One region of the Streptomyces sp. NBC_01451 genome, then DNA from elsewhere that is predicted to be linked to it. Evidence: predicted binding sites of a transcription regulator. Region 1 holds the regulator's gene; the other holds the start of a gene.
The links. The regulator HspR, encoded in region 1, represses chaperone genes until heat shock. The targets are predictions, from matches to a motif close to TTGAGNNNNNNNNNCTCAA.

Region 1 (9,236 bases):
CGGGCCCTCGACCATGCCGACGGGCTGGTGGGGACGGTCGGGGTGCTGACCGCCTTCGGGGTCGCCGCGTGCGCCGCCGTAGAGGTGCTCGACGGGCTCGCCGTACTGCTGAGCGTGCTGGCCGCCGCGCTCACCGGGTTCCTCATGCACAACTGGCATCCCGCGCGGATCGCCCTCGGCGCGTGCGGGTCCCTGTTCACCGGGTTCGTGCTGGCCTCGTCGGCGGTGGTCGTGCGGACCGGGCACGAACCGGCGGCCAGTGCGGGGGTGCTGTTCGCGCTCACCGCCGTGGCCGGTGCGGACGTGGTGCTCGTCGTGGTGTCGCGGCGGCTGGCCGGACGGCCCCTGTTGCGTGGCGGGCCCGATCATCTCGCGCACCGGCTGCGGCGGCTGGGGCTCACCCCGCGCGGGGCGGCCGTACTGCTCGGCGCGGGCGCCTTCGGCGCGGTGCTGGTGGGGGTGCTCGTGCACGGCGGCTGGGCCGGGGAATCGGGGCTGTGGTGGGTGGTGGGAGTGGCCGGGATGGTGGTGGTGGGGCTGCTGAGAGTTCCCGTGTACGGGCTTCGGCGGTCCGCTGCCGCGCAGTCGGCGCAGGTCAGAGCGGCATTGCGTGTAAGGAACGGATAAGAGTTGAGTGTGGTCGACTCAGCTCTGTTGACCGGGCGGCGGGAGTGATGCACACTTGAGCCTGTTCCACTCAAGTCATTGCTGCTGGAGGAATTGAAATGGCACGTGCGGTCGGCATCGACCTGGGCACGACTAACTCCGTCGTCAGCGTTCTGGAGGGCGGCGAGCCCACCGTCATCACCAACGCCGAGGGTGCCAGGACCACGCCGTCCGTCGTCGCCTTCGCGAAGAACGGTGAGGTGCTGGTCGGCGAGGTCGCCAAGCGCCAGGCGGTCACCAACGTCGACAGGACCATCCGGTCGGTCAAGCGCCACATGGGCACCGACTGGAAGATCGAGCTCGACGGGAAGAACTTCAACCCGCAGCAGATGAGCGCGTTCATCCTGCAGAAGCTGAAGCGCGACGCCGAGGCATACCTGGGCGAGAAGGTCACGGACGCGGTCATCACCGTCCCGGCCTACTTCAACGACTCCGAGCGTCAGGCGACGAAGGAGGCCGGCGAGATCGCGGGCCTGAACGTCCTGCGCATCGTGAACGAGCCGACGGCCGCCGCTCTCGCGTACGGCCTCGACAAGGACGACCAGACGATCCTCGTCTTCGACCTCGGTGGCGGCACCTTCGACGTGTCCCTCCTGGAGATCGGTGACGGCGTCGTCGAGGTGAAGGCCACCAACGGTGACAACCACCTCGGTGGTGACGACTGGGACCAGCGCGTCATGGACTACCTGGTCCAGCAGTTCCGCTCCGGCCACGGCGTGGACCTGGGCAAGGACAAGATGGCTCTCCAGCGCCTCCGCGAGGCCGCCGAGAAGGCCAAGATCGAGCTGTCCTCGTCCACCGAGACCACGATCAACCTGCCCTACATCACGGCGTCCGCCGAGGGCCCGCTGCACCTGGACGAGAAGCTCACGCGCGCCCAGTTCCAGCAGCTGACGGCCGACCTGCTGGAGCGCTGCAAGACGCCGTTCCACAACGTCATCAAGGACGCGGGGATCAACCTCTCCGAGATCGACCACGTCGTTCTCGTCGGTGGCTCCACCCGTATGCCCGCCGTCGCCGAGCTCGTCAAGGAGCTGACCGGCGGTCAGGACGCCAACAAGGGCGTTAACCCGGACGAGGTCGTCGCCATCGGCGCCGCGCTCCAGGCCGGTGTCCTCAAGGGCGAGGTCAAGGACGTCCTGCTCCTCGACGTCACCCCGCTGTCCCTCGGTATCGAGACCAAGGGAGGGATCATGACGAAGCTCATCGAGCGCAACACCACGATCCCGACCAAGCGTTCCGAGATCTTCACGACGGCCGAGGACAACCAGCCGTCCGTCCAGATCCAGGTCTACCAGGGCGAGCGCGAGATCGCGGCGTACAACAAGAAGCTCGGGATGTTCGAGCTGACGGGCCTGCCGCCGGCCCCGCGCGGCGTGCCGCAGATCGAGGTCGCCTTCGACATCGACGCCAACGGCATCATGCACGTCACGGCCAAGGACCTCGGCACGGGCAAGGAACAGAAGATGACCGTCACCGGTGGCTCCTCGCTGCCGAAGGACGAGGTCGACCGCATGCGCCAGGAGGCCGAGCAGTACGCGGACGAGGACCACCGTCGCCGCGAGGCCGCCGAGACCCGCAACCAGGGCGAGCAGCTCGTCTACCAGACGGAGAAGTTCCTCAAGGACAACGAGGACAAGGTCCCCGGCGACATCAAGACCGAGGTCGAGGCCTCGATCGAGGAGCTGAAGGCCGCGCTCAAGGGCGAGGACGTCGCCGAGATCCGCACCTCCACGGAGAAGGTCGCCGCCGTCTCGCAGAAGCTGGGCCAGGCGATGTACGCCGACGCCCAGGCCGGCCAGGCCGCCGGTGACGACACGCCCGGCGCCGAGGCCCCGAAGGCCGACGACGACGTGGTGGACGCCGAGATCGTCGACGACGAGCGCAAGGACGGTGTCGCGTGACGGAGGAGACTCCGGGCTTCGACGAGAAGCCCGACGTCCCTTCCGGCGCCACCCCCGACGACGCCGAGCCGAAGGCCGCCCCCTCTTCGGAGGGGGCGTCCCCGGCCGGGGACGCAGCAGCAGTACAGGTCGCCGGTCTGACGGCCCAGCTGGACCAGGTTCGCACGGCGCTCGGTGAGCGCACCGCCGACCTCCAGCGGCTCCAGGCCGAATATCAGAACTACCGCCGCAGGGTCGAGCGGGACCGGGTCGTGGTCAAGGAGATCGCCATCGCGAGCCTCCTGACCGAACTTCTGCCCGTGCTCGACGACATCGGCCGCGCGAGGGAACACGGCGAACTGGTCGGCGGGTTCAAGTCCGTCGCCGAGTCGCTGGAGACCGTCGCCGCCAAGATGGGCCTTCAGCAGTTCGGCAAGGAGGGCGAGCCCTTCGACCCGATGATCCACGAGGCCCTGATGCACTCGTACGCGCCGGACGTCACGGAGACGACCTGCGTGGCGATCCTGCAGCCGGGCTACCGGTTCGGCGAGCGCAACCTGCGTCCCGCGCGGGTCGCGGTGGCCGAGCCCCAGCCCGGGGCCACGCAGGCCGACAAGGGCGACTCCCCGGAGTCGGCGGACGGCAAGGAGAACGGTGGCCCGGAAGAGGGCTGACGTGAGCATTGACGCGGGGAAGGAGGGACGTCGGGGATGAGCACCAAGGACTTCATCGAGAAGGACTTCTACAAGGTCCTCGGCGTCCCCAAGGACGCCACCGAGGCCGAGATCAAGAAGGCGTACCGGAAACTCGCCCGCGAGTTCCACCCGGACGCCAACAAGGGCAACGCCAAGGCCGAGGAGCGCTTCAAGGAGATCTCCGAGGCGAACGACATCCTCGGCGACCCCAAGAAGCGCAAGGAGTACGACGAGGCCCGCGCCCTCTTCGGCAACGGCGGCTTCCGCCCCGGGCCGGGCGCGGGCGGCGGCTCCTTCAACTTCGACCTGGGTGACCTCTTCGGAGGCGGCGCCCAGGGCGGAGGCGCCGGCGGTTCCGGCGCGGGCGGCTTCGGCGGCGGCATCGGAGACGTCTTCGGCGGCCTGTTCAACCGCAGCGGCGGGACCACTCGTACGCAGCCCAGGCGCGGCCAGGACATCGACACCGAGGTCACGCTCAGCTTCACGGAGGCGGTCGACGGCGCGACGGTCCCGTTGCGCATGACGTCCCAGTCACCCTGCAAGGCGTGCTCGGGAACCGGCGACAAGAACGGCACACCGCGCGTGTGCCCGACCTGCGTCGGCACCGGCCAGGTGGCCCGCGGCTCGGGCGGCGGCTTCTCGCTCACCGACCCCTGCCCCGACTGCAAGGGCCGGGGCCTGATCGCGGAGCACGCCTGCCTGGTGTGCAGCGGCTCCGGGCGCGCCAAGTCCTCCCGGACGATGCAGGTGCGCATCCCGGCCGGGGTGGCGGACAACCAGCGCATCCGCCTGCGCGGCAAGGGAGCGCCGGGAGAGCGCGGCGGCCCGGCGGGCGACCTGTACGTCACCGTCCACGTCGACGCGCACCCGGTCTTCGGCCGCAAGGAGGACAACCTGACGGTGACGGTGCCGGTGACGTTCGTCGAGGCGGCACTCGGCGGCGAGGTCAGGGTCCCGACCCTGGCCGGCCCGCCGGTCACCCTGAAGCTGCCCCCGGGCACGCCCAACGGGCGCACGATGCGCGCGCGGGGCAAGGGCGCGGTCCGCAAGGACGGCACCCGGGGCGATCTGCTGGTCACCGTCGAGGTGAGTGTTCCGACGGAGCTGACGGGGAAGGCTCGTGACGCACTGGAGGCGTATCGCGAGGCGACCGCGGACGAGGATCCGCGGGCGGAGCTGTTCGAGGCAGCGAAGGGAGCTTGACCGAGATGGACGGTCGTCGACGCAATCCGTACGAACTGACGCAGGAGACCCCGGTCTACGTCATCTCGGTGGCGGCCCAGCTCTCGGGCCTGCACCCGCAGACCCTGCGCCAGTACGACCGCCTGGGCCTGGTCTCCCCCGACCGCACCCCCGGCCGGGGCCGCCGCTACTCGGCCCGCGACATCGACCTGCTCCGCACGGTGCAGGCACTGTCGCAGGACGAGGGCATCAACCTGGCCGGCATCAAGCGGATCATCGAGCTGGAGAACCAGGTCGCTGCTCTGCAGTCCCGGGTGGCGGAGATGGAGTCCGCACTGGACGGGGCCGCGGCTGCCATGCAGCAGCGGGAGGCGGCGGTGCACGCGTCGTACCGGCGGGACCTGGTTCCGTACCAGGAGGTCCAGCAGACCAGTGCGTTGGTGGTCTGGCGGCCGAAGCGGCAACAGGACTGAGGTACGTGGACAGACACGCGAGAGGGGCCCGGAGAATTCTCCGGGCCCCTCTCGCGTGATCAGGGCGCCAGGGCCGCCCATGCGTCGTCGGGGGCGGATTCGGTGCCGTCGGCGTGGAGGGCGGTCACCCAGTAGAAGTTGGTGGTGCCGACCGCGGCCGTGGTGTCCGTGTATGACGTGCCGGTGACCGGGTCGGCGGTCAGGGGCTCGTACGTGGTGGTGGCCGGGTTCCACCGGTAGACCCGGTACCCGGTGACGGCCCCGTAGTACGAGCTGTCCAGTCGCCATGTGAGATCGACCGAGGTCGCGTCGTCGGCGACCTGGGCGTTCACGTGGACCCGCCAGTCCGCCGGGGTCTCGACGGTGGGCCGCAGGTCGTGCTCGGTGACGGTGACGGACACCAGGTCTTCGGCTGACGAATCATTCGAGTTGCCCGAAGTGTCCACGGCGCTCACGTAGTACGTGTGGGTCTCGCCGTCCTGGAGGTTCGCCGAGTCGACGATCCGGGTGGTTCCCGCCTCGGTTCGGCCCACATAGGTGTACTGGGTGCCGTCGCCGACCGTGCTCAGCCGGACGACGTGATACTCGGCGATGTCGGCCGCCGGGTTGTCGTCCCAGTCCAGGACCGTGCCGTATTCGGTGGCGGTGGCCGTGAACCCGGTGACGAGGGGCGGGGCGGTGGCGTCCGTGTAGAACCTGCCGATGCCTTCTGAGGGCTTCGACTCGCGTCCGAGGGCATCGACGGTGGTCACCCAGTACGAGTAGCTCGTACTGGGCACCGGGGTGGTGTCGGTGCACAGGTAGGTGTGCCGGAGTCCGAAGGTGGTGTCGATCAGCTCGGGGTCACAGGACACGAGCTGTGTCCCGGTGGTCTCGTCATGGCGGTACACCCGGAACTCCGCCGGTGCCAACGGCGACATCCACCAGGTCAGATCTACGCCGCCGCCGTCTTCCGGCCGGTTGACGCCGTTGACGAGGTAGGGCACGGCGAGCGGCCGGGCGTACGACACCACCGACGAGTACCCGGTGTTGCCTGCTGTGTCGGTGGCCGAGACCTTGTAGTAGGAGGTTTCCCCGTACGGGGCGGTCTCATCGTTCGCCGAGTTGCTCGCGCTCTTGAGCACGGTGAACGGCCCGTTGGGCGAACTGGCCCTCAGCAGGTGGTTCTCCAGCGATCCCTCGTCGGACATCCACCAGAGGGTCACTCCGCCCAGGGCGCTCTCGCTCAGGACCTTCAGTCCGGTAACGGTCGGCGGGGTCCGGTCGACGGTGGTGACCAGTTGGTCAGCGCTGCCCGTCGACTCGTGGCCCGCCTTGTCCACGGCCCGCACCTCGAAGAGGAGGGTGGCGCCGGTCGCGCCCACCGACCGGGTGAACGAGGTCCCGGACAGGTCTGCGACACCGCTGATCCTGCCCCAACCGGTTCCTCCCTTCACCTGCTGGTAGACGCGGTAGCCGGAGAGATCCATCTCCTTGTTCTTCGCCCAACTGACCTTCACCTTGTCGGTGGTCTTGTCGTACGTCGCGGATGCTCCGGTGGGCGCGAGCGGCTTGACCTTGTCGACCGCTGCCGAAGTGCGGGGCGCGTAGGCGAAGTTGACGTTCGCGTTGCCCGTCCAGGCCGCGAAGTCGATGCGCAGGGTGTGCTTGCCGGTGGGGATGGTGAGGTTGACGGTCTTCTTCTGGGTCGTCGTGACGTTCTTCCAGAGGTTGACCTTGATCGTGCCGTCGAGGTAGACGCGGATGCCGTCTTGGGCGGCGGCCGTGAAGGTGAACGGCCCGCCCGATCCGAAGTCCCGTGTCACCGTCCAGCGGACGCCGAAGTTGTCCTTCGGGAGGCCGGTCGCGGGGGCTTTGGCGCCCCAGTTCTCGGCGACGGCCGCGTCGCAGTCGGTCTTCTTCGGAGTGCCGGAGAAGGTGGTGTTCGCGAAGAACTGCCGCTTGTAGACAGGGGAGTTGCAGGTGGTCGCGGCCGAGGCGACCGGGGCTGCGGTGCTGAGCAGCGCACCCGCGGTGGCGAGCACGACGGCGGTCGCGGTCGCCGTGGTGGCTGTGGGTGTCGTGCGTCTGCGTGGGTTCAATGCGGTCCTTCGGTCCTGATCACCGACGGCAGGGGGGAGCCGTTGACGATCAGGACTCGTGAGAGTGGGGCTTGGTTGTACGGGTGGTGCGAGTGATAATCCCGTCTCTGCCGACCAGGTTCGGCGACAGAGCCTCATGACGGTGTCGTCGAAGCCGGGGAACCCGTGTGGCCTGGATCCGGGCGGCCATGCATGGTGAGCATCGTGTTGCCGCCGACGCCGTACGCCATCGTGGCCGTCGTCCCGGAGGGCCCCGCCAGGGGCTCGTCATCGTGAGGCGATCACGGGCCACCGGCGGAGCCGAGACGGGTCAGGCCGTGGGTGTCGCCATCACCTCGGGGGACAGCGCGGACTCCGTGCCGGTCTCGGCGACGGAGGCGACGGCGTAGTAGTACGTCGTGCCGTTGGTCAGCCCTTTGTCGGTGTAGGTGGTGACGTGGGTCAGGACACTCGACTCGGCGGTTTCCTTGGTGAATCCAGGGGTGGTCGAGCGGTAGACGCGGTAGCCGACGACCACCTGCTCGGTGGGACTCTGGGGATAGGCGTCCCAGAGGAGCTGGACCTGCCCGTCGCCCGGAACGGTCTGGACCGCGTTGACGGGCAGCGGCAGCTGCGTCAGAGGCACCACGTGCGGCCGGAACGAGAACGAGGGCACGGAACGGACGCCGTACGTCGAGACGGCGACCACGGCGTAGTTGTAGTCGTACTCGTTCTCGGAGACCGTGGCCTGGAACGACGTTCCCCCGCCCCCGAAGTGGTTCGCCGGCACGGTCGTGTCCACGGGAGTGGTGCGCGAGCGGTACACCTCGTAGCCGGACACGGGGACGTACCCGCTGTTCGAGAAGCTCATCGAGAGCCGGTTGTTCACGATGGAGGGGTTCATGATGGCCGGCGGCTTCGGTGCACTGCTCGGTCCGACCGGCCTCGTTGCGCTGACCAAGGACTTCCAGGTGGACTCGTTCCCCGTCGCGTCCGCGGCCGTCACCACGTATGTACCGGTTCCCCCGACACCGCCGCAGCGTCGGCCGCGCCCGCGCCGCCCTCCGGCACCAGCTCGCCATATGGCACATCGACGACGCCGAACTCGCCGACTCCGCAGTCCTGTTGCTCTCCGAGCTGACCACCAATGCCGTGAACGCCCCGACAGCCCCCGGCCGGGTGATCGCCGTCCGGTTCGAACTGGCCGGTGCTGCGCTGCGCCTTGAGGTGTCCGACGTGAGCGACGGGCAGCCGAGGTTGCGGCATGCGGCGGGTGACGACGAGTCGGGGCGGGGTCTGGCGCTGGTGGAGGCCCTCGCCGATGCGTGGGGCACCGAACCGCGCGACACGGTCGGCAAGGTTGTGTGGGCGCGCCTGGTTCTGCCCGAAGGCGGCACACCGTGACGGAGACCGCGGCCATGCCCCCGACCCCGGACAGGTGCGGGACCGTACGCGCCTCTCTGTTCTACGGCGCCCCGATCCTCAGCGAAGTGGGCGCGTGCGTAAAGGAGTCAGCGCACCCCGGGGGCCACCGCGACGCCCGCGGAGGCACCTGGTATCTGATCCCGCTCGTCCCCATCCCGCCGTTGTCCGGAGAGGGGGAGAGAGCGGAGTGATGTCCCACCGCGCCTCCGCAAGGCGCGCCGAATCCTGCGCGTGGGCACTGACCCTCGTGGTTATGTCCGGGGCCGCGATCCTGCTCGTCCTCGACGTCCTGGAAAGCCGTCCGGTGACGGCGGATCCTGGCCTTGGGATCAGGATCCGGTTCAGAGAGCAGGTCAGTGAATCCCGGGACTCCTGGTCGTGCAGGACAGTGAGTACGGCGCCTGGAACGACACGAATGTGATCCATCCGTACAGGGCGTGGATTCCGGACGGGTTCGTGGCTCCTCGGGATGGTGAGCCGATCGAGACAGAGGACGGCCTTGGCGTCAACGCGTCAGCGGTTCACATGGTGATCGAAGTCGTCTCCCCGGGGAAGCGCAACCAGGATCGTGACCGAGTTCGCAAGCGCCGTGAGTACGCCCGTGCCGGAATCCCCGTCTACGTGATCATCGATGACTACGACAACCACGGGACCGTGAGCATCCAGACCGCTCCCGTGCCCGAACACGGCCCCTACGAGGACGAGCACCGCGTGCCGTACGGCACCGAGGCCGTCGTCCCGGAGGGCCCTGCCAAGGGGTTCGTCGTCGGTGAGGCGATCACGGGGCCGAAGCGCGGCTGAGGAGCGTCGTCGAACGTCGAACGTGGAAGGGGGCCGGGAGGTGAGCTGCCT
Region 2 (9,236 bases), 2.2 Mb from region 1:
GCGGCCGAGATGTACTCGTCCACCACCGACTGCGCGCCGTTGACGAAGTCGCCGAACTGCGCCTCCCACATCACGAGCGCGTCGGGACGAGCCAGCGAGTAGCCGTACTCGAAGCCCATGACCGCGTACTCGGAGAGCAGGGAGTCGTAGACGTTCAGGCGGGCCTGGTCGTCCGACAGGTACTGGAGCGGGGTGTAGTCCTCGCCGGTGACCCGGTCGATCAGGACCGCGTGACGCTGGCCGAAGGTGCCACGCCGGGAGTCCTGGCCCGAGAGGCGCACCGGGGTGCCCTCCAGGAGCAGGGAGCCGATCGCGAGCGTCTCGCCCATGCCCCAGTCGATCGTGTCGTCCTCGATCATCGCCGCCCGGCGCTGCAACTGCGGGATCAGCCGCGGGTGCACGGTGACGTGGTCGGGGATGTTGACCTGGGACTCGGCGATGCGCTTGATGACCTCCTGGGAGACCGCGGTCTCCACGGCCACCGGGAACTCGGCCCGGGGGTCGCCGACATGGGCCTCGGCCGGCGCGGAGATGGCCTCGCGGACCTCCGTGAAGACCTTCTCCAGCTGGCCCTGGAAGTCCTGGAGCGCCTGTTCGGCTTCTTCGAGGGTGATGTCGCCGCGGCCGATGAGGGACTCGGTGTAGAGCTTGCGCACCGAGCGCTTCTTGTCGATCAGGTCGTACATCAGGGGCTGCGTGAACGCCGGATTGTCGGACTCGTTGTGTCCGCGGCGGCGGTAGCAGATGAGGTCGATGACGACGTCCTTGTTGAACGCCTGGCGGAACTCGAAGGCCAGGCGAGCGACGCGGACGACGGCCTCGGGGTCGTCGCCGTTCACATGGAAGATCGGCGCCTCGATCATGCGGGCGACGTCGGTCGCGTACATGGAGGACCGCGAGGACTCGGGCGCCGCGGTGAAGCCGACCTGGTTGTTGATGACGATGTGGACCGTGCCGCCGGTGCGGTAGCCGCGCAGCTGGGACATGTTGAGCGTCTCGGCCACCACGCCCTGGCCCGCGAAGGCCGCGTCACCGTGCAGGGCGACCGGCAGGACCGTGAAGTCCGTGCCGCCCTTGTTGATGATGTCCTGCTTGGCGCGGGCGATGCCCTCGATGACCGGGTCGACCGTCTCCAGGTGGGACGGGTTGGCGGCCAGCGAGACGTTGATCTGCTCGCCGTCCAGGCCCGTGAACACGCCCTGGGCGCCCAGGTGGTACTTCACGTCGCCGGAGCCGTGCATCGACTTCGGGTCGAGGTTGCCCTCGAACTCCCGGAAGATCTGGGCGTACGACTTGCCGACGATGTTCGCGAGCACGTTGAGCCGGCCGCGGTGGGCCATGCCGATGACGACCTCGTCGAGGCGCGACTCGGCCGCCGAGTCGATCACGGCGTCCAGCAGCGGGATGACGGACTCGCCGCCCTCCAGCGAGAAGCGCTTCTGGCCGACGTACTTGGTCTGCAGGAAGGTCTCGAAGGCCTCCGCCGCGTTCAGCTGGCGCAGGATGCGCAGCTGCTCCTCGCGCTCCGGCTTGCTGTGCGGGCGCTCGATGCGGTCCTGGATCCACTTGCGCTGCCTGGGGTCCTGGATGTGCATGAACTCGACGCCCGTGGTGCGGCAGTACGAGTCGCGCAGCACACCGAGGATGTCGCGCAGCTTCATCAGGGACTTGCCGGAGAAGCCGCCGACCGCGAACTCGCGCTCCAGGTCCCAGAGGGTGAGCCCGTGTTCGGTGATGTCCAGGTCGGGGTGCTTGCGCTGGCGGTACTCCAGCGGGTCGGTGTCGGCCATGACGTGGCCGCGGACCCGGTAGGAGTGGATCAGCTCGAAGACGCGGGCGGGCTTGGTGACGTCGTCGTCGTGCGAGGCGTCGATGTCCTTGAGCCAGCGGACCGGCTCGTAGGGGATGCGCAGCGCCTCGAAGATCTCGTCGTAGAAGCCGGCCTCGCCGAGCAGGTAGTTCGCGACGACGCGCAGGAACTCGCCGGAGGCGGCGCCCTGGATGACCCGGTGGTCGTAGGTCGACGTGAGCGTCATGACCTTGGAGATGCCGAGCTTGTTCAGGGTGTCCTGGGAGGTGCCCTGGAACTCCGCCGGGTAGTCCATGGAACCGACGCCCATGATGACCGACTGACCGGGCATCAGACGCGGGACCGAGTGGACGGTGCCGAGGCCGCCGGGGTTGGTCAGGGAGACCGTGACACCGGTGAAGTCGTCCATCGTCAGCTTGCCCTCGCGGGCGCGGCGGACGATGTCCTCGTAGGCCTGCCAGAACTCGAAGAAGTTCAGCGTCTCGGCCTTCTTGATGCCGGCCACGACGAGCTGGCGGTCGCCGTTGGGCTTCACCAGGTCGATGGCCAGACCGAAGTTGACGTGCGCCGGCTTGACGAGGGTCGGCTTGCCGTCCTTCTCCGCGAAGGAGTAGTTCATCGACGGCATGGCCTTGATGGCCTGCACCATCGCGTAGCCGATGAGGTGGGTGAAGGAGATCTTCCCGCCCCGGGCGCGCTTCAGGTGGTTGTTGATGACGATGCGGTTGTCGAAGAGCAGCTTCACCGGGACCGCGCGCACGGACGTGGCCGTGGGCACCTCGATCGAGGCGTTCATGTTCTTCGCCACGGCCGCGGACGGGCCGCGCAGTGTCACGAACTCCGGGCCGTCCGCGGCCTCGGCGGCGGGAGCGGCCTTGGGCTTGGCGGCGGCCGGTGCGGGCGCCGCGGCGGCGGGCTTCGACGCTGCGGGCTTCGCGGCCGGTGCGGGCGCGGTGGCCGGGGGAGCCGCCGCGGCAGCCGGCGCCGGTACGGACGGCGTCACGGGAGCCGCGGGCGCGGCCGGAGCCGCTGGGGCGGTCGTGGTGGTCTCTGCGGCCCCCGCGGCCGCAGCACCCGCCGTAGCCGGCGAGGCGGCGGGCGCCCCGGGCTTGTAGTCGGCGAAGAAGTCCCACCAGGCACGGTCTACCGAATTCGGGTCCTGGAGGTACTGCTGATAGATCTCGTCGACGAGCCACTCGTTGGGGCCGAACGCCGCCGCAGGGTTACCTGCGGGTTCGTCGGTCGAGATGCTCGATGAGTTACTGGGGGACTGTGCAGACACGGCGGCAACCGCCCTCTTCCGCTTCACAAGGTGATGGACAGCGGGAATTAAGGCTACGCCCCCGTGGCCGAAAGGTCAGTCCGGGTCCGTTCATCGTCGCGTAAGTCACATCGGGAATCGGGTTTCGGGGGGTGAAATGGCGGGAAACAAGCGGGGTTCCGGTCCGAAAGGGACACCTGAGGGAAGCCCAAATTGTCGGCCGGGCGCACCAAATGCGCGGGCCTGTGAGCAATCACACGTGTCCACGCGCGTCCGTCAGCGCGGATGCCAGGTGGATCTTGCGGCTCCGCTTCGAACTTTACGTCAACTTGGAACGGATGACTCTCCCGGAAGGGTGACCAAAATCCGGCAACCTCGCTCGGATTCGGCCACACCGATCCGGCCGCCGTGCAGATCGACGGCCCAGCGCGCGATGGCCAGGCCGAGGCCCGTACCGCCGTCGCTGCCCGGCCCGTGCGGCGCGCTGACGCCACCGCGGTTGAACCGCTCGAACACCCGGTGCCACTCCGAGCGCGGGATGCCCGGGCCCTCGTCCAGGATCTCCAGCTCCAGCGACTCGGTCAGCGTCCCGCGCCGCGCCTTCACCGTGACCCGGCCGTGCGCGGGGCTGTGCTTGACCGCGTTGTCGATCAGGTTGGCGACGACCTGGTGGAGGCGCTCCGGGTCCGCGTGCGCGACCAGCTCGGGCGGATTGACGTCGAGGTGCAGATGGACGTCGTTGCGGGTGTGCCCGCCGGAGCCCGACGCGATGCCCGCGCGCGTGGAGGCGAGCATGTTCGCCTCCTTGAGCACACCGGAGAGGTAGGGCCAGACCTCGAACCGCCGTTTGCGCAGCGGTACGACCCCGTTGTCGAGCCGGGAGAGGTCCAGCAGGGTCTCCACCAGCCGCCCGAGGCGCTCGGTCTGCTTGAGCGCCGTGCGCATGGTCTCGGGATCGGCGGCCGAGACGCCGTCCACGACGTTCTCCAGCACGGCACGCAGACCCGCGATGGGGGTGCGCAGCTCGTGCGAGACGTTCGCCACCAGCTCCTTGCGCTGACGGTCCTGGGCCTCCAGCTCGTCGGCCATGACGTTGATCGTCTGGGCCAGGTCGCCCAGCTCGTCCCAGCGGTTCTCGCGCACCCGGCGCGTGTAGTCGCCGTGCGAGATGGAGCGCGCCACGGCGTTCATGTCGTCCAGCGGCGCGGTGAGCGAATGGGCCACGAACTGCGTAATCAGCAGTGTGGCGATCATCGAGAAGACCGTGATGAAGCGGAGCTCCGTCTTGGTGTGCACCGCGATCATCGACAGGCCGGTGGTGATCAGCACCGAGACGACCACCAGTGCGCCCAGCTTGGTCTTGATCGAGAACGGGCGTACGCCGCCCCAGGGTTCTCCGGGGCTCCTCCGTGCGGCCGGCCGCCCGCGGTTCATGGCGTCGGTGTCTCCAGTGCGTACCCGACCCCGTGCACCGTACGGATCCGCTCGGCGCCGATCTTCCGGCGCAGCGCCTTGATGTGGCTGTCGACGGTGCGGGTGCCGGAGGCGTCCGCCCAGTCCCACACCTCCGCGAGCAGCTGCTCGCGGGAGAGGACGGCGCGGGGGGTGTTGGCGAGACAGACGAGCAGGTCGAACTCGGTGGGCGTGAGATGCACGTCCTCGGAGCGCACCCGCACCCGTCGCTGCGCGTGGTCGATCTCCAGCTCGCCGAGCCGCAGGATGCCGGAGCGGGGTGTCGACGCGGCGATGGCGGCCCGCTCCACCCGGCGCAGCAGCACATGCACCCGCGCGGCCAGCTCGCGCATGGAGAAGGGCTTGGTCATGTAGTCGTCGGCGCCGACACCGAGCCCGACCAGCATGTCGGTCTCGTCGTCGCGCGCGGTGAGCATCAGGACGGGCACGGCCCGCTGGGCCTGTACCCGCCTGCATACTTCGAGCCCGTCGAAGCCGGGCAGCATGATGTCGAGGATCAGCAGGTCGGGCTGCCATGCCTCGGCGGTGTCGACGGCGGCCGGGCCGTCACCGGCGGTCTGCACGAGAAATCCCTCGGCACGCAGACGGGCCGCGATGGCGTCGACGATCGTCGGATCGTCCTCGACCACGAGTACCCGGCGCTGGGCGCCGGGGGTCGCCGTCGCGCCGTTCTGGGAGGTGTGTGTCTGCTCCATCGCCCGTCCCTGAAGTGTGCTTTCCGGAACCAGTGGGGTGGTTCCTTGGCTGCGCTTGTCCGCGCATGACTGCGATTGACGCACGACTGATCGGATGAGTGATCGGCGTCAGGGAAGCAGAGTACGGGCAGTCACCGCGAGGGGTCTATCCAGGTCGGACGGCGAGGTGGACGACGTCGGGGACTCCCCGGGCAACGGCGATCTCTTCGGTGCGTACCGACCGGAATCCGGCATTCCGTAGAGTTCCCTCAAATTCCCGTGAGGGTTGCGCGGACCACACCGCGAGCACCCCGTCCGGCCTCAACACCCTTGCGCAGCTTGCCAGTCCGGCCTGCGAATACAGGCTCTGGTTGTCCTCCGTGACGGTCCAGCCGGGCCCGTTGTCGATGTCGAGACACAGCGCGTCGAATGTGGCGGAGGTCTCATTGACGTATCTCACGAGATCGGCTTCGACGATCCTGGTACGGGGATCGGCGAGGGCGTCGGAGGAGAGCGGGGCGAGCGGTCCGTCCCGATGCCATCCGATGACCGCCGGTTCGCGTTCGACGACGGTGATGCCGCCCCAGTGGGGGTCGGCCGCGGCGTGCACGAGCGAGAACCCGACGCCGAGGCCGCCGATGAGGACGTGCGGGGCGGAGTCCCGGGTGCCGGGGGTGAGGGCGTCGAGGGCCGCGTCGACGAGGAGGCGCTCGGACCGGCCGTCCGAAGTGTCCATCAGGAAGCACCCGTTGGCGATGATCTGCAGTAACTCCCCGTGTCGCCGCAGGACGACCTCGCCGTACGGGCCCTCGCGGCGGTCCAGGACTTCGGGGGTGTCGTGGGCGGCGGTCGGGTGGGTCATGGGGACATCTTGGCGCAGTGCGCCTCGAATGAGCGCGGCCTTTATGAGGCCTGTCGGATTGCTGTGAATCGGCCGAGGCGTGGTGCGGGTCACAGACAACCGTGCGGGTGGAGGCGAAGGGTGGGGCGAAACGGAAGGAGAGCCTCACCGTGGAACGGGTCGATGCGAAGGGTGATGTGACGGCGGGTCCGTCGGCGCCCCCGGACGCGCCCGTCGCGGAGGGCGTACGGCTGCTGGACGGGATGCCGAGGCAGCGAGGACCGGTGGAAGCCGTGCCCGTGCGGCCCGCGGCGCCCGAGGGGGCTGCCCCCGGGAGGCGGGTCCTCCGTCCCTGGCGCCTCCTCCCCACTCCCACCGGAACCCCGTTCACCCTCACGTTCGCGGCGGTCCTCCTGGTCACGGCCTTCGTCGCCGAGCACGCCGACCCCGCCCTCGTGCACGCCCTCCACCAGGGCTCCAGCACCGATGTCGCCCATCTCCTGCGGACCCCCGTGTTCGTGCTGGTCGCCAGCGCGCTGTGGGTCGTGGGTGGCGTGACATCGCCGTACGCCGTGCTCTTCCTCCTCGTGCTGACCGCGCTGGAGCGGCGGATCGGCGGGCTGCGTACCGCAGGGGTGTTCGCACTGGGGCATGTGCTGGCCACCCTCGCGACCGAGGTGCCGGTGGGGCTCGCGGTGCTGGTGGGGTGGCTGCCCGTGAGTTCCCTTCACCGGCTCGACTACGGGATCAGTTTCGGGGTCGCGGCGAGTGCGGGGGCGCTGGCGGGCCTGCTGAGGCCCTGGCTGGGGTGGCCGTTGCTGCTGGTGTTCGGCGGGACGCTGGTGCGGGACCTGATCGCCTACACCGATCCGATGACCAACTGGGGGCATGTGACGGCGCTGGCCATCGGCGTCGCCACCTGGCCCTGGGTGCGGCGACGGCGGAGGCCGGCCCGGCTTGATCTTTAACGTCCGGCGCCCGTCCCCATGAACTTCGCGCTCGTCAGAAGCGCCTCGGCCCGCCAGCCCAGCGCCTCGTACAGCGCCCGTCCGTCCGGTGTTCCGGCCAGTACGCCTCTCTCCGCGCCCTGTGCGACGGCCTCCTGGGCCAGCGTGCGCATCACGAACGAGCCGAGTCCCCGGCGCTGGTGCGCGGGGGAGGTCGCCACCTGGTCGACGACCGCTGTACGGCCCGTCGGGGCGAGCTGGCCGCGGGCCGCCCAGGAGCCGTCGGGTGCCGTGAGCAGGACGCGGGTCACCCCGCCGCGCGTCCACACGCGGGCCCGGTAGCCGTCCGGGACGGCCGGGGGTGCCGCGGCGGTCAGGGGGGCCGACATCAGGTAACCCGGATCGGGGGCGACCCACCAGCCCTCGCCGAGCCACCCGCCGACCGTCGCCGGGTCGGCGAAGACCTTGAGCCACACGCCTTCCCCGGTCACCGCGTCGGCCACTTTCCGGACGGTCCGCTCCTCGACGCCGTCGTTCACCGCGTCGAGGACGTGCCGGGTGACGTGCTCGGCCGTGCCCACGTCGATCGTGTATCCCCAGGGCTCGACCAACGGCGGCGACGCCCCGCGCGAGACCACCCAGCCGTCGACCCAGGCCCGCACGGTTCCGTCCACGCCAACTCCCGAGGTAATGGTTGAAGTTCAGTAATGAGTATTACGTACGAGACTGTATGCGCAGGTCCGGTCGTCGCGGCAGAGGTGATCGCTCACGGCGAACACGGACCGGGGAACAATCGGCCTCCGCCGTGCATTGAGTCGGCATAGCTCAACTTGAGTGCCGAAGGGGAGATCATGGCTACTGAGTCCACGGCGTTCACACCGCTCACGCTGCCCGTGCTGCCGCTCGACGACGAGGTCGTGCTGCCCGGCATGGTTGTTCCGCTGGACCTGAACGACGCCGAGGTGCGTGCCGCGGTGGAGGCCGCCCAGGCCGCCGCCCGCACCGAGCCCGGCAAGCCCAGGGTTCTGCTCGTGCCGCGCATCGACGGGACGTACCCGGGCACCGGTGTGCTCGGTACCGTCGAGCAGGTCGGCCGGCTGGCCGACGGGGATCCGGGCGCCCTCATCCGGGCCCGGGGACGGGTGCGGATCGGCGCCGGGACCACCGGCCCGGGGGCCGCGCTGTGGGTCGAGGGGACGCGGATCGACGAGACCGTGCCGGACCCCGTGCCCGGTCACGTCACCGAACTTGCCAAGGAGTACAAGGCTCTCGCGACCGCCTGGCTGCGCAAGCGCGGCGCCTGGCAGGTCGTCGACCGCGTACAGGCCATCGACGACGTCTCCGCCCTTGCCGACAATTCCGGTTACTCGCCCTTCCTCAGCACCGACCAGAAGATCGAACTGCTGGAGACCACCGACCCGGTGGCCCGGCTGAAGCTCGCCACCCAGCAGCTGCGCGACCACCTCGCCGAGCAGGACGTGGCCGAGACCATCGCGAAGGACGTCCAGGAGGGCGTCGACAAGCAGCAGCGGGAGTTCCTGCTGCGCAAGCAGCTGGAAGCCGTACGCAAGGAGCTGCGCGAGATCAACGGCGAGCGGGACGGCGAGGAGTCCGACGACTACCGGACCCGCGTCGAGGCCGCCGATCTGCCCGAGAACGTGCGCGAGGCGGCTCTCAAGGAGGTCGACAAGCTGGAGCGGTCCTCCGAGCAGTCACCCGAAGGCGGCTGGATCCGGACCTGGCTCGACACCGTTCTCGAACTGCCGTGGAACGAGCGGACCGAGGACTCCTACGACATCCAGGGCGCCCAGGCCGTGCTCGACGCCGAGCACGCGGGGCTGGAGGACGTGAAGGAGCGCATCACCGAGTACCTCGCCGTGCGCAAGCGGCGTGCCGAGCGCGGGCTGGGTGTTGTCGGCGGGCGTCGTGGTGGCGCCGTGCTCGCCCTCGTCGGGCCGCCCGGGGTCGGCAAGACCAGCCTGGGTGAGTCCGTCGCGCACGCCATGGGGCGGAAGTTCGTCCGCGTGGCGCTGGGCGGGGTCAGGGACGAGGCCGAGATCCGCGGGCACCGGCGTACGTATGTCGGCGCGCTGCCCGGGCGCATCGTGCGGGCCATCAAGGAGGCCGGGTCGATGAACCCCGTCGTCCTCCTCGACGAGATCGACAAGGTCGGCTCCGACTTCCGGGGCGACCCGGCCGCGGCCCTGCTCGAAGTCCTCGACCCGGCGCA

Region 2: the regulator HspR is predicted to act here: its motif matches at 7,817-7,835, upstream of lon (endopeptidase La).

Annotation. Positions count from the first base shown of each region.
Region 1 covers NZ_CP109479.1:5,102,857-5,112,092, forward strand. Annotated here, with positions in the region: gene OG595_RS22370 (MraY family glycosyltransferase) at 1-627, shown strand, start outside; gene dnaK (molecular chaperone DnaK) at 726-2,570, shown strand; gene grpE (nucleotide exchange factor GrpE) at 2,567-3,223, shown strand; gene dnaJ (molecular chaperone DnaJ) at 3,260-4,447, shown strand; gene OG595_RS22390 (heat shock protein transcriptional repressor HspR) at 4,453-4,899, shown strand; gene OG595_RS22395 (PA14 domain-containing protein) at 4,959-6,980, opposite strand; gene OG595_RS22400 (hypothetical protein) at 7,291-7,863, opposite strand; gene OG595_RS22405 (ATP-binding protein) at 7,971-8,363, shown strand; gene OG595_RS22410 (Uma2 family endonuclease) at 8,763-9,185, shown strand.
Region 2 covers NZ_CP109479.1:2,865,111-2,874,346, reverse strand. Annotated here, with positions in the region: gene OG595_RS12110 (multifunctional oxoglutarate decarboxylase/oxoglutarate dehydrogenase thiamine pyrophosphate-binding subunit/dihydrolipoyllysine-residue succinyltransferase subunit) at 1-3,092, opposite strand, end outside; gene OG595_RS12105 (HAMP domain-containing sensor histidine kinase) at 3,396-4,505, opposite strand; gene OG595_RS12100 (response regulator transcription factor) at 4,502-5,239, opposite strand; gene OG595_RS12095 (spermidine synthase) at 5,385-6,080, opposite strand; gene OG595_RS12090 (rhomboid-like protein) at 6,230-7,027, shown strand; gene OG595_RS12085 (GNAT family N-acetyltransferase) at 7,024-7,680, opposite strand; gene lon (endopeptidase La) at 7,858-9,236, shown strand, end outside.